Regions from separate parts of the Brenneria nigrifluens DSM 30175 genome, predicted to be linked through region 1. Evidence: predicted binding sites of a transcription regulator. Region 1 holds the regulator's gene; the other holds the start of a gene.

The links. Region 1 encodes Fur, which represses iron uptake genes when iron is present. Its sites were predicted from a motif close to ATAATAATGAGAACNACTATCAA; they were not measured.
Region 2: a site for Fur is predicted at 5,728-5,750, ahead of EH206_RS20560 (TonB-dependent hemoglobin/transferrin/lactoferrin family receptor). Genes of this name have one in related genera too.

The regions. Positions count from the first base shown of each region.
Region 1 is NZ_CP034036.1:3,342,313-3,349,947, reverse strand. It holds gene glnS (glutamine--tRNA ligase) at 1-1,592, shown strand, start outside; gene fur (ferric iron uptake transcriptional regulator) at 1,758-2,207, opposite strand; gene fldA (flavodoxin FldA) at 2,538-3,065, opposite strand; gene EH206_RS15610 (methyl-accepting chemotaxis protein) at 3,463-5,136, shown strand; gene ybfE (LexA regulated protein) at 5,196-5,477, opposite strand; gene ybfF (esterase) at 5,640-6,407, opposite strand; gene seqA (replication initiation negative regulator SeqA) at 6,628-7,158, shown strand; gene pgm (phosphoglucomutase (alpha-D-glucose-1,6-bisphosphate-dependent)) at 7,187-7,635, shown strand, end outside.
Region 2 is NZ_CP034036.1:4,386,805-4,394,439, reverse strand. It holds gene EH206_RS20580 (rhodanese-like domain-containing protein) at 1-40, shown strand, start outside; gene EH206_RS20575 (CoA transferase subunit A) at 54-908, shown strand; gene EH206_RS20570 (CoA-transferase subunit beta) at 913-1,650, shown strand; gene EH206_RS20565 (class I adenylate-forming enzyme family protein) at 1,654-3,174, shown strand; gene EH206_RS20560 (TonB-dependent hemoglobin/transferrin/lactoferrin family receptor) at 3,219-5,618, opposite strand; gene parC (DNA topoisomerase IV subunit A) at 5,982-7,635, shown strand, end outside.

The DNA.
Region 1 (7,635 bases):
GTAAGCATGACCGTATTCAGACGCGCTTCCCGCCGGAGCCTAACGGCTATCTGCATATCGGGCATGCGAAATCTATCTGTCTCAACTTCGGTATCGCCCAGGACTATAACGGGCAATGCAACCTGCGTTTTGACGATACCAATCCGGTAAAAGAAGATATTGAATACGTTGAGTCGATCAAACGCGACGTTAACTGGCTGGGTTTCTCATGGAGCGGCGATGTGCGTTATTCCTCCGATTATTTCGATCAGCTGCATCAGTATGCGGTGGAGCTGATCGGTAAGGGATTGGCGTACGTGGACGAGCTGACGCCGGAGCAGATCCGCGAATACCGTGGTTCGCTGACGTCGCCGGGCAAAAATAGTCCCTACCGCGATCGCAGCGTGCAGGAAAACCTGGAGCTGTTCGAAAAAATGCGTAACGGCGGCTTTGCCGAGGGAACCGCCTGTTTGCGCGCCAAGATTGATATGGCGTCGTCGTTTATCGTGATGCGCGATCCGGTGCTGTATCGGATCAAGTTTGCCGAACACCACCAGACCGGCAACAAGTGGTGCATCTATCCGATGTATGATTTTACCCACTGTATTTCCGATGCGTTGGAAGGGGTGACGCACTCGCTATGTACACTGGAATTCCAGGATAACCGCCGCCTGTATGACTGGGTGCTGGATAACATCACCATACCTTGCCATCCGCGGCAGTATGAATTTTCCCGCCTTAATCTTGAATACGCCATCATGTCCAAGCGCAAGCTGAACCAGCTGGTAACGGAAAAGATTGTTGAAGGGTGGGACGATCCGCGTATGCCGACCATTTCCGGTTTGCGTCGCCGTGGCTACAGCGCCGCGTCTATCCGCGAGTTTTGTTACCGTATCGGCGTCACCAAGCAGGATAATAACGTTGAAATGGCGGCGCTGGAGTCCTGTATCCGCGACGACCTTAACGCCAATGCGCCGCGCGCCATGGCGGTGCTGGATCCGGTGAAGGTGGTGATTGAAAACCTTCCTGCGGGACATGAAGAGCTGGTTACCATGCCAAACCATCCGAATAAGCCGGAAATGGGCTCCCGCCAGGTGGCCTTCAGCCGCGAAGTGTATATCGATCGCGCGGATTTTCGTGAAGAGGCCAATAAGCAATATAAGCGTCTGGTGCTGGGCAAGGAAGTTCGCCTGCGCAATGCCTATGTTGTCAAAGCGGAGCGCATTGATAAAGACGAGCAGGGGGTTATCACCGCCATCTATTGCAGCTACGATCCGGACACTTTGAGTAAGGATCCGGCCGATGGACGCAAGGTCAAAGGGGTTATTCACTGGGTGTCGGTGGCGCATGGCCTGCCGGCGGAATTCCGGCTGTACGATAGGTTGTTCAGCGTGGCCAACCCCGGGGCGGCGGATGATTTCCTGTCAACCATCAATCCCGAATCGCTGCAAGTGACCCATGGCTTTGTTGAGGCAAGCCTGGCGCAGGCGGAAGCGGAAAAAGCGTACCAGTTTGAGCGGGAAGGCTATTTCTGTGCCGACCGGGTTTATTCCAGTCCGCAGCATCTGGTATTTAACCGTACGGTGGGTCTGCGGGATACCTGGGTGGGATAACCGCAGGGTTGTCTACAGGATAAAAAAATAAAACCGCCGAGGCGGTTTTATTTTGTTAAAAATCGCCCCGGCGATTTATTATGACGGGCTATCCTGCCCGTCACCCTATGGGCCGTCGCGAACGACGTTGAAAATCGCTCCCGGCGATTTTTTTATGCGGTTGATTTATCTTTTTTCATCGTGCAGGGTTTCGTCTTCACGGCAATCCCCTTCACTGCAATGGCCATACAGATACAAACTGTGGTTGGTCAGTTTAATGCTGTGTCTTTCCGCGATTTCACGTTGCCGCGCTTCGATATACTCATCACGGAATTCAATCACTCTGCCACAATCCAGGCAAATCAGATGGTCATGATGATGTTGCTGGGTCAGTTCGAAAACCGATTTTCCGCCTTCAAAATTATGGCGGGTAACGATACCAGCATCATCAAACTGATTCAGTACGCGGTAGACGGTCGCTAAACCGATCTCTTCGCCCATATCAATCAGTTTCTTATATAAATCTTCCGCACTGACGTGGTGACACTCCGGATCCTGCAGTACTTCCAGAATTTTCAGTCTCGGAAGAGTGACTTTCAGGCCGGCCTTCTTTAATGCGATATTATTGTCAGTCATGCGGGTTTAGTCCTGTTGCTTACTTAATCAATGGGGGCTATCTAGCCTATGGCATCGGTCGGCTCAAAAAATATAATAGCGTCTCAATTATAGAACCGTGCATTCAAAATGGAAACCATGCAATGTTAACAAGGTTATTCCCACGCACAATACAGAGGTAGCACGCAATGCATTGTTGGCAAATGAGGAAAACGATGGAGAACATACAAAACCGATAGGGGTATTGTACAGATTTGTGGCCGGAAGTTAAAAAAATGTATCAATCTTAATGAAAGGTTTTTTCTATTGATTTGGCTCTGACGGGGGAGTTGTCAGAGCCAAAACGTGGTTTTAAGCCGTCAGTTCTGGCAAATTCAGCTCGTCTCCGATCTGTTTCACCCAGGCGGTAACGCGCTCGGCGGTCAGTTCAGGCTGGCGATCTTCGTCGATAGCCAGACCGATGAAATGTTTGTCATCCGCCAGACCTCTGGACGCTTCAAAGTAATAGCCTTCCGTCGGCCAGTGTCCGATGATGGTCGCGCCGTGCGGTTCGATGATATCGCGGATGGTTCCCATGGCATCACAGAAATATTCCGCATAATCCTCCTGATCGCCGCAGCCAAACAGAGCGACCAGTTTGCCGCTAAAGTCGATCTCTTCCAGCGTAGGGAAAAAGTCATCCCAGTCGCATTGGGCTTCACCGTAATACCAGGTGGGGATACCCAGCAATAGAATATCGAAAGCTTCAAGGTCTTCTTTACTGCTTTTGGCGATGTCATGAACTTCAGCAACGTCGGTTCCCAGCTGCTGTTGGATCGTCTTGGCAATGTTTTCGGTATTGCCGGTATCACTGCCAAAGAAAATTCCTATCAGTGCCATGAATTAAATAACCTCTTGATTCTTAATGGTATGGTGCCGTTTTTTACCCGCTTATCGACTAATAATAACAGACACAACCGGCATGAGAAACTCGTATCGGTAAGGAGAAGTAAATTGTGGCGGGTATTTTTTAACTGAAATTCCGGGGGACAAGAAATTTGTATTTATAAAAGGTTATGAAATTGTTCACAGAATAGAAAACAAACTCTGGCGAAAGCCGTGATAGGGGTAAATGTTCTCTGAGTTTTGTCGATTAATTAAGTGATTTTATTTGTTAAATATTACGGGACATCAACGCCAGGGAGTGGCCACATATCCCGGCGGCTTGAATTTTGTACTTCAACGCTGATTAACCATCAAAACATCTTTTTTATGCGCGTTAGGTCTGGAGTGAACCATGAAACTTTTAAAGAACATTGCCATCAGAACGGCCATGTTGTGGGTACTTGGCATTTTCTGCGTGTTATGGGGCGGCGTGTCGCTATATACCATGTTTTCCTTCAAGGAGATGACGGCGACGTCCAAGACCAGCAGTCTGCTGGTGCAAAACATGAATTATGTTAATCAGGGCAACGATCAGTATTTCCGGATGGTCACGCGCCTGGCCCGCGCCGTGGATGCGCGCCGCAATGGCGATAATGAAACGGCGGATAAAGAACAGGCGTCGGCGCTGAATGCGCTCAATACGTTAAAAGCGGATTTGGTATCATTCTATGGCATCGACCATGCAGGGCTGGACGATGCGCTGGTTCAGGCGGTCAGCCGCGACTGGCATAATTTGATTGTTCAGGGCGTTGAGCTTTCATATCAAAAAGCGGCGGCGAACGAGTTTGATGAATACCAGGAGCAGGCTAAAAATGTGGTCCCGCCGTTGAGTCGTCAGTTCGGGGCTTCAATGAGCGCTTTCAATAAGGCTGGCTCGGAGAAATTTGCCGCGGCCGGCGTACGTTTTGAACAGATCACCACCATCGGTCAAAATATTCTGCTGACGGGGTTGATTATCGGACTGCTGCTGCTGTTCTTTACCGATCGCTATCTGGTGACATGCCTGGTGCGGCCGTTAAATGATTTGCGCGATCACTTCGGCGTGATTGCCTCCGGCCAGTTGGGAAAGCCCATCAAGGATTTTGGCCGTAACTGCGTCGGCAGGTTATTCCCGCTGTTGCGTGAAATGCAAACCAGCCTGGCGAACACGGTCAGCACCATCAGAAACAGTACCGACTCGATTTATCAGGGGGCGTCGGAAATCGCCGCGGGAAACAACGATCTGTCGTCACGTACCGAACAGCAGGCTTCGGCGCTGGAAGAGACGGCCGCCAGCATGGAACAGCTGACCGCCACCGTAAAACAGAACGCGGAAAATGCCAACCATGCCAGTCAGTTGGCCTTGCAGGCGTCCACCACGGCGAAGAAAGGGGGCGATATCGTAGAGAACGTGGTGAAAACCATGGCGGAAATCTCCGGCAGTTCGCGCAAGATCGCCGAAATTACCACGGTGATTAACGGTATTGCGTTCCAGACCAATATTCTGGCGCTGAACGCCGCCGTGGAAGCCGCGCGCGCCGGGGAACAGGGGCGCGGCTTCGCCGTTGTCGCCGGCGAGGTGCGTAGCCTGGCGCAGCGCAGCGCCCAGGCGGCCAAGGAAATAGAAGGATTGATTTCCGAATCCGTCAGATGTGTGGATACCGGTTCGAATCTGGTTGAGGATGCCGGCAACACCATGCACGACATTGTTCGCGCGGTGACGAATGTTACCAATATCATGGGTGAGATTGCCTCGGCATCGGAAGAGCAAAGCAAAGGGATAGCCCAGGTCGGGCAGGCGGTGGCGGAAATGGACAGCGTGACTCAGCAGAATGCGGCGTTGGTGGAGCAGGCTTCGGCCGCCGCGCTGTCGCTGGAAGAGCAGGCGGCGCTGCTGAACCAGACCGTTTCGCTATTCCATCTCTCCGAACAGCAGAATCTGCAACCGCGGTCCGCGGCGAAGTCTGCGCCGGCGCCCAAAGCCGTAGCGGCCGCGCCGGCCGCAAAAGCGTTGCCGCCCAGCCAGGATAACTGGGAAAAATTCTAAGTCCGGTTTTTTTATCGGCGTCAGGGATGACGCCGCTCAAGCCATAAGAGATCGTTATCTCAGGACGTTTGTTCGGCCAACTGCGCCAACAGCATCTGCTCGATAAGTTCGCTGCGGCTGATGTTCCGTTGTTCAGCCAGGCTGTTCAGGATATCGACCGCCTCGCCGTTGATTTTTAATTCGACCCGCCGCAACCCGCGTACCTTGTCGCGCCGCAGTTGATTACGCTTATTGATTCTTAGCTGTTCATCACGTGACAGCGGATTGGTCTTCGGGCGGCCGGGGCGACGCTCATCTGCGAACAGATCCAGCGTGGTGCGATCCGTTTGTTCTTTTGCCATAGGTAATGATACTGCAAGGTCTTCGGACCAAAACGCCCGCCGACGCGCGCATTTTGATGATGTGGTTACAATGCTTGTGGCTGAATCAGCCGTCCCTCTACTGCGGGCGCCATCATACCCCAGCCGTGCTGGCGGCGACAACGGTTAATCCGGGCATCCTGGCTATCCGGCGGCGAGAAAACGATGAATGGCGCGCAATACCGCCTCGGGTTTCTCCGCATGGACCCAGTGACCTGCGTCGCTTATCACATAGGCGCGGGCCGCGGGGAACTGGCGCAGCAGGGCGTCGCGATGAACGTCATCCAGATAGGGCGAGTTTGCGCCGCGAATAAACAGAATCGGCTCCGGCCAGGCGGGAACCTCCTGCCAGCCGACGATATTTTCGTATTGATCCCACAGCACCGGCACGTTAAAGCGCCATTCGCCCTGTTGGAATGATTTCAGCAGAAACTGAATCACCCCTTCTTCTTTAATAAACCGGCGCATCAGTTCGGCGGCGGCGGAACGCGATGCGGCGCCCGCCTCGGTGACGGCGTTGAGGGCGGCGAAAACGGCGTCGTGGCGGCGCGTCTGATAATCCATCGGGGCGATATCAATGGCCACCAGCTTTTCCAGCCGTTGCGGGATAAGGGCGCTGAGCGCCATGGCGACTTTGCCGCCCATCGAATGGCCGATAACAATCGCCCGCTCAATCTGCTGTTGGTCCATCAGCTCCGCCACGTCCTGCGCCATCGCCGGGTAGGTCATCTGCGGCGAACGCGGCGACAGGCCGTGATTGCGTAAATCCAGCTGCAGCACGTCGTGCTGATTTTGCAAATCTCGGCCCAGCACGCCAAGATTATCCAGATTGCCAAACAGGCCGTGTATCAGGATAACGGGCAGCCTGTCACTGGGATGAAGCGCATTTTTCCGGCGGTAATTCAATTTCATAATGAAGTTCATTCAGTAGAGATAGGCGCTTAGGGTATCATGACTTTACGACGTTATGTTGCCGGGGAAGAAGCAACTATGACCACTTTAACAGCAACAGGGGCGGCAAGGCATAATCCGAGTTTTTGCGTTGTCGTCGTTCTACCGCTGTTCGAGTGCGCCGGATAGCTTGTATACTTCTTGACGATTGATTTGAGTAAAAAAACAGTACTGGATAAAGATGAAAACTATTGAGGTCGACGAAGAGCTTTATCGTTATATCGCCAGCCATACGCAGCATATTGGTGAAAGCGCATCGGATATTTTACGCCGCATGCTGAAGTTTACCGCCGGTCAGTCCAGGGCGACGCAGTCGGAGGAGGGCGCGCGCAACGCGCAGCCGGCCGCGTCCCCGCGTCCGGGCGATCGGGTTCGGGCGGTGCGCGAGCTGCTGTTGTCGGATGAATACGCCGAACAGAACAAGGCGATCAACCGTTTTATGCTGGTATTGTCTACGCTGTATCTGTTATCGCCGCCGGAATTTGCGCAGGCGACGGAATCGCTTCATGGCCGTACGCGGGTTTATTTCGCCGGCGACCAGCAAACCCTGCTGCAGAATGGCACGCATACCAAACCCAAACATATTCCGGGTACGCCATACTGGGTTATCACCAATACCAACACCGACCGTAAACGCAGCATGATCGAACACATTATGCTGACGATGCAGTTCCCGGCGGAACTGACAGAGAAAGTTTGCGGAACCATCTAATCAATGACAGCGTCAGGGAGAAACGCCAATGGCTAATCACCCAAGAGCCGGACAGCCTACCCGGCAAAGCGATTTAATCAATGTGGCTCAGTTGACGTCACAATATTATGTTCTGCGTCCGGAAGTCGGAAATGCGGCGCATGCGGTGAAGTTTGGCACCTCAGGCCACCGCGGCAGCGCGGGGCGGCATAGTTTCAACGAAGCGCATATTCTGTCGATAGCGCAGGCCATTGCGGAAGAACGCAAAAAGCAGGGCGTCAGCGGCCCGTGCTATGTCGGCAAAGATACCCATGCGCTGTCCGAACCGGCTTTTATTTCGGTGCTGGAAGTGCTGGCGGCCAACGGCGTGGAGGTTATCGTCCAGCAGGACAATGGCTTTACCCCGACGCCCGCCGTCTCCAACGCCATTCTGGTGCATAACCGTCAGGGCGGCGCGCTGGCGGACGGCATTGTGATTACGCCGTCGCACAATCCGCC
Region 2 (7,635 bases), 1.0 Mb from region 1:
GCGGGACGGCATCGCGAAATTCAATCTTGTCGGCCATTAACGGACAGCTGTTTATGTCATATAACGCGCTAAACGGGGCGAAAAAGCCCCGCGATAAGCTGGTCTCTCTCGGTGAACTGGCCGCCCGCATTGCCGACGGCTCGTCGCTGGCCGTGGGGGGAACCTGTCTGCATCGTGCGCCGTTCGCCTTGATCCGCGAGTTGATCCGGCAGCGGCGGCAGAATATCGAACTGATCAAACAATCGCCGGGATACGATATCGACATTCTTTGCCGCGCGGGCGTGGCGACCAAAGCGCGCTGCGGTATCGTGGCGATGGAAGGGAATTTCGGTCTGGCGCCCTGGTATCGCCGCGCGGTGGAAACGGGCCGTTTGGCGTTGGAAGAGCACGCCTGCGCCACCTTGACGGCGGGGCTGCGGGCCGCCGCGTTTGGCGTGCCGTTTCAGCCGGTGGCGGGGGTGCATGGTTCCGATCTGGCGGCGCTCAATCAATGGGTCGCGCTGCCCGATCCCTATGGATCCGGCGAAACCACCTGGGTTATCCCGCGCATCAAGCCTGACGTGGCGGTGATACACGTCGCCGAAGCGACGCGCTATGGCGACGGCCGGGTATTCGGCACCGCGAACTGGGACCATCTGATTTCAAGGGCCGCGGGGCGCGTACTGCTGACGGCGGAAAAGCTGGTGGAAGAAGAAGCCTTTGCGGCGCGCCCGGAACTGACGCTGATCCCGCATTTTCTGGTCGAGGCCGTCGCCGTGGTGCCGCGGGGCGGCTGGCCGGGGTCGTGCTGGCCCTATTATCCGCTGGATAGTCCGGCGATAGAAGGTTATCTGGCGCAGCGGGACGCGTCGTTCCTGCAACAGCATCTGGATATGGCGCCGGAGGCGTCTCAGGAAAGCGTGGAGTAGTGTGATGAGCCTCTCTTTTTCGCCGTTTTCATTTCTGGTCATCAATCTGGCCAGGTTTATCCGGCCCGATGAAATTACCTTCTCCGGGGTGAACTCTTCGGTCGCCATGCTGGCATGTCTGCTGGCCAAAAAAAGCTACGCCTTTGACTTCACCTATATCAATGTCGCCGGCGGCGTCGATCCTTCGCCCTCTTTCGTGCCGCTATCCAGCTCCGACCCGGTGCTGGCGGAAGGCTCGCGCGCGATTTTCGCCAACGAGGATTTCTATGACCTGTGCGCCAGAGGCGCATTGGATCTCTGCTTTCTGGGGGCGGCGCAGGTGGATGGCCAAGGCAATACCAACGTGTCCTGTATCGGCGACTGGCACGCGCCCAAGGTGCGTCTGCCGGGGGGCGGGGGCGCGGCGGTTATGCTGCCGACCGCCAGACGCTCGGTGACGTGGCGCACCGAGCACTCTCCCCGCACGCTGGTCGACAAGTTGGATTTCACCACCGCCAGCGGCGGCGTCAGCGGTCTGGTCACCCCGGCGGCGGTGTTTGAAAAGCGGCGCGGCCGGCTGGCGCTGAAATACCGGCACCCGGCGAAAAGCATCGAACAGATTATCGCCATGACCGGATTCGCCTTTGATTATGCCGCCGCCGAGCCGGCGCCGTTGCCGACGCGCGCGGAGCGGCAGGCGCTGCGCGAACTGGATGCCGACGGCCGTTTTGCGGCGGATCTGAATCTGCATATTGATAAATAAATTATGCTGAATGGTAACGACATGCCTTCCACCGAGGGAGAAACCGTGGATTTTCTGCGCAGCATCCGTCCCCATGCGCTAGCCGGGCGCACGGCGTTTATCGTTCCCGCCCCGCGGCCTGAAGAGGCGCGGCACGTCAGCTATGATGATTTTTATCAGCGGGTCAGCGCCTATGCCGCGGGCGCCGACAGATTGCTGCGTCCCGGATTCGCACCGGGGGAGGCGCGGTTTGTCGGTATTCGGCTGCCGCGATCGGTCGACGGCATCGCCCTGTTCCTGGGGCTGATGGAGGCGGGGTTCTGCCCGAGCTTTATGGAGCCGCGGGTTTCCTGGCCGGTCATCGCCGAGCGCATGGCTGCGGTGGTGATGAAGGTGCTGGTAACGGACGAGGACGATGTCGGCGTGCCGGAAGGCGTGCGCGTTTATCGCTCGTCGGCCCTGCTAAGCCGGGAGCGGCGGCAAGAACAGGATGTTTCCGCCGGTTCGGGCGATGAGCCGGCCATGTTGCTGTTTACCTCGGGCAGCACGGGCAATCCCAAGGGAATTGTGCTGTCGCATCGCAATCTGCGCAATAATGCGCGCGGCGTTATCGCCGTGACGCGCATTACCCCGGCCGATCGGTTGCTGCATCTGATGCCGCTGCACCATACCAACGGTGTGAATAACCAGATTATCGCGCCGCTGCTGCAAGGGGCGACGGTGATTCTGGCCGACAGGTTCCGGGCGGAACGGGTGCCGTCATGGCTGTCGGACTACGCCGTAACCTATATGACCGGGGTGCCGACCATCTATTCGCGCGTGCTGGCGGTGGTAAAGGCGCTTCCGCACCCTCTGGACGTTAAATCGTTGCGCTTTTTGCGCTGTGGTTCGGCGCTGCTGGCGGAGTCGCTGCATCGGGATATCGAGGCGGCGTTCGGTGTGGAACTGCTGGTTTCCTACGGATTGTCCGAAGCGACCTGTACTTCGACCATGAATCCGCCCGGCGGCAGAAAGATCGGTACGGTGGGGCAAACGCTGCCGGGGCAGCAGGTTGCCCTGTTCAGCCCCGGCGGTTGGAATGCGGCGGCGGAGGGGGAAATCTGCATTCGCGGCGATTCGCTGATGCGCGGCTATGTCGGCTCGGACGGCGCGCCAAGCCCGATAGAGTGCGGTTGGCTGCGCACCGGGGATATCGGCCGCTTTGATGGGGAGGGCTTTTTAACCATCACCGGACGGCTGAAAAATCTGATCGTCAGAGGCGGGGAAAATATCTCGCCGGAGCTTATCGAAAATATCCTGCTGAAACATCCGGCGGTCCGCAACTGCTGTGTTGTCGGCCGCCATTGCGCGGATCTGGGCGAGGTGCCGGTCGCGTTTGTCGAACCCGTGCCGGGCGACGCGCCGGACGAACGGGAGCTCGATAACCATATCAAAGCGTTTCTGCCGGCCAGCCATGCGCCGGCCGGTTATTATTGGCTGGAAAAACTGCCGGAAAACGCGGTGGGGAAAATCGATCGCAAGCAACTGAGATCCCGTCTGGGGTGAGGCAGGCGCAGGGCGTCAGGGCTATGCCCTGACGCCGGTCGGGATTAGAAATCCACGTTGACGCCAAGCTGGAAGCTGCGGCCGGGGGAGACGGCCAACTGCTGATTGTAATAGTTGATATCACTGGCGCTGTTGCTGGTAGGCGCCTCTATATTGCGGCTGGTTTGATAATCCCAGTATTTGCGATCGGTCAGGTTGTAGATGCCGCCGCTAAGCCTCACGTTTTTGGATACGCGATAGTAAGCGGTCAGATCTACCAGAGCGTAGCCCGGAACATGCATGAAAGTATAATCGTCAGAACCCAGGCTGTTTCCGCTGGAAGGGAGCTTACGACCCGCTGCATAGGTGGCGGTTTTGCCTTTATTGAAGGTGGCGATCAGCGCGGCGCCATAGGTGTTGGACGGATCATCGTAGGCAACGCCCACCACGGCTTTTTGCGGCGTCACCGAGTCTAGAGCGACATAGGAGTCACCGCTGGCGCTGGATTTTGATGCCCCTTCGGTATAGCCGTAGGCCAGACGGGCGCTGAAGCCATTCGCCTGTTCAAACCAGGTGCCGAGGTTGAATTTTGCGCTGATCTCGCCGCCGTAGATATAGGCTTTATCGCGGTTCTCCGTCAGATAAAGAATGCTGAGACTACTCGGCACGTTGGCGAACAGGGCGGGATTATCGGCGCGGCGATAGTAACCGTTGGCGATAAAGTTATTGTAATCGCTGTAGAAGGCCGACGCGCTCAGCGTGACCCCTTCCACAATCTGGCCTTTCAGTCCCAGTTCATAGTTATCGCTGGTTTCGGTTTTCAGGTCCGGATCGCTCAGCACGGCGTAGCTACTTGAGGTGCCGAAATAGCCGAGAGCCCAGGAACCATACAATTGCCCGTCAGTGGGAAACTGGGCGCCGCGCCGGTATTGAACGTAGGCCAGCAAATCGGGCGTGAGGTGGTACTGGAAAGCGATGGATGGCATAACCTGTCCATCGGCATTGGTGCCGTACATGCTGGTTGCTTCATCCGAAGTCACATTGCCATTGGTGTTGGTAAACAGATTGGAGGCGTTCTTCGGTTCAGCGTGCTGCCAGGCGAAGCGTACCCCCGGTACTATCGAGAAGTCGCGGCCGGCCAGCTCCCAGGTGATCTTATCCTGTACGAAAGCCCCCAGATTGATAATCTCGCTATCCGCCTGTGGCCGCCCCAGATCGATATTCAGGCCGCTCGCTGTCAGATTTTCCGCGGTGAACGGACGTTCTGTTTTCGACTGACGGGCATTGAAACCGTAGCTGATACTGTGGTTGCGCCACTCCTTGGCGGCCTTGCTTTCCAGGCCAAAGCTGTTGGTATCATAGTTGCTCCAGACGGAAGTCGGCGCGGAAGCGTCCGTGACGGTGTAGTCGTGCGCTTCGGTCTGGGTATAGAACAGTTTGGTATTCAGGCTGTCGAACAGCGAGAAATCTTCCGGCGTATAGAGATCCGCCAGACTGAACCCCCAGCGGCGGGTCTGACTGTCCTGATATGAGGTACTGCCATCGAGTGTAGAAACACCCGATGCGCTCATGTTCCAGGTCGGAAAATCGGCGTGATTGGTTTTGTGGTAATAATCGACGGTGGCGGTAAGCTGATGCGCATCAGTCGCTTGCCAGATACCGGAGGCCAGTACCGCGTTGGAGTGCCAGTTGGCCGGGGTGCTGTCGATGGTGGCATCGCTGTGGTTTTCGGTTTCGTTGCCGTCGCGGCGGCTGACGACGATGACGCCGCGCAGATCGTCGTCTCCGCCGGCGGCGGTAATGCCGTTGTGGAAGCTGCGGTCGGTGGAATCATACCCCGCCTGATAGCCGAAATAGCTGTGCTTGTCGGCATGCAGGTAATCATTGGCGGATTTCGGCTTGAAAGAGACCGAGCCGCCCAGGGCGTTATTACTGTTGGCGACCGACGTGGCGCCGGATTCGATCTCCACCGAACCGTACAGATAGGGGTCGAGATAATCGCCGCGGCCGATGCCGGTGCTGCCCGTCTGGCGGCGGCCGCTGACCGTGGATGTTCCGCGATCGGTGGAACTGGGCAGTTCCACCCCATCGATATCGATGGAGACCCGGTTGTTTTCCAGACCGCGAATATTGTAACCGCTGGCGCCGCCGCGATCGTAGTTGCTTTTGCCGGCGCTGACGCCGCTGGTGACGCCCGGCGCGCTGATCAGCGGCTGGTAGCGCATAATGTTGCTGAAATTATTACCGCCCTCTTTCTGCATATCGCCGGCGGTGATGGTCGTCTTGGTGCCGGCTTCTTTCTCGACTTTGGGAGAATAAACCGTCATCACGTCATCAGTTGGTCTAGACTCGTCGGCCGTATTGGCTTTAGCCGACGTTGGGTTATCGGCGGCAGCGCTGTTTAGCGCCGTACCGGTTAATATCCCGGTGAGAATGATTTTTCTGAGATTCTTATTGATTAACATAATGATGCTCTGTTGATGGGCGGCTTTCCGGTCGGCGCTACAGGGAACGGATTGCTGGCAATAGACTCCAGCAGAAATTGAAATCCGTGTTTAGTAGCAACATAAAACTATCGCAATGATAATCGTTATCAAAAAATAAAAGTTATCATTCGCGTTTTCAATTGTGATTTTATTAAGAACTCTTAATGAAGATGTCATATCGCCGTCATTCCCGGCCATTAAGTCAAACGGCCTTTAACGTCGCGGGTCTTTGTTCTCTGTGACAGAGGCCGGGCGGATAAGGTACTATTCCCGCCGAACATACCGCTGTGCGGCGCGTTGAAGAGAGCATTAATCGCGCCGCGATGTGAGGAAATGAGATAAATGAGCGAGATGACGCATGACGGCGCGGAAAGCCTGGCGCTGCACACGTTTACTGAAAATGCGTACCTGAACTACTCCATGTACGTCATCATGGACCGGGCGTTGCCGTTTATCGGTGATGGGTTGAAGCCGGTGCAGCGCCGCATTGTCTATGCCATGTCGGAGCTGGGCCTGAATTCCAGCGCCAAGTTTAAAAAATCCGCCCGTACCGTGGGCGACGTATTGGGTAAATATCATCCGCACGGCGACAGCGCCTGTTACGAAGCGATGGTGTTAATGGCGCAGCCGTTCTCTTACCGCTATCCGCTGGTGGACGGCCAGGGAAACTGGGGGGCGCCGGACGATCCGAAATCGTTCGCGGCGATGCGTTATACCGAATCCCGGCTGTCCAAATACGCCGAGCTGCTGCTTAACGAGCTGGGGCAGGGCACGGTCGACTATGTGCCGAACTTCGACGGCACGTTGCAGGAGCCGAAAATGCTGCCTGCCCGTCTGCCGAATATTCTGCTTAACGGCACCACCGGCATCGCCGTCGGGATGGCGACCGACATCCCGCCGCACAATATCCGCGAAATCGCCGCCGCCGCAGTGGCGTTAATCGATAAGCCCGGCGCCACGCTGGAGGATTTGTTGCAGCACGTTCAGGGGCCGGATTTCCCCACCGAAGCGGAAATCATTACCCCGCGCGATGAAGTGCGTAAAATTTACCAGAACGGGCGCGGTTCGGTGCGTATGCGCGCCATCTGGAAGAAAGAGGATGGCGAAGCGGTGATCACCGCGCTGCCGCATCAGGTTTCCGGCGCCAAGGTGCTGGAGCAGATCGCCAGCCAGATGCGCGCCAAAAAGCTGCCGATGATTGAAGACCTGCGCGATGAGTCGGACCACGAAAATCCCACCCGTTTAGTGCTGGTGCCGCGCTCCAACCGCATCGATCTGGATCAGGTGATGAACCATTTGTTCGCCACCACCGATCTGGAAAAAAGCTACCGCATCAATATGAATATGATCGGTCTGGATGGTCGTCCCGCCGTTAAAGGGCTGGTTGAAATCCTGACCGAATGGCTGGTATTCCGTCGTGATACCGTGCGCCGCCGCTTGAACTACCGGCTGGAGAAAGTGCTTAAACGCCTGCATATTCTGGAAGGGTTGCTGATTGCGTTCCTCAATATCGATGAAGTGATCCACATCATCCGTACGGAAGACGAGCCGAAGCCGGTATTGATGCGCCAGTTCAGCCTGAGCGAAACCCAGGCCGAAGCGATTCTGGAACTGAAATTACGCCATCTGGCCAAGCTGGAAGAGATGAAAATCCGCGGCGAGCAGGACGATCTGGCGAAAGAGCGCGACCATTTGCAGGCCCTGCTGGCATCCGAGCGTAAGCTGAGCAACCTGCTGAAAAAGGAAATTCAGGCGGACGCCCAGACCTACGGCGACGAGCGCCGCTCGCCGCTGAAGGAGCGCGCTGAAGCGAAAGCGATGAGCGAGCATGATTTCGTGCCTTCGGAGCCGGTCACCATCGTGCTGTCGGAGATGGGTTGGGTACGCAGCGCCAAAGGGCATGATATCGATCCGTCCGGGCTGAGTTATAAAGCCGGCGACAGCTTCCGCTCCGCCGCCCGGGGCAAAACCAATCAGCCGGTGGTATTTATTGACT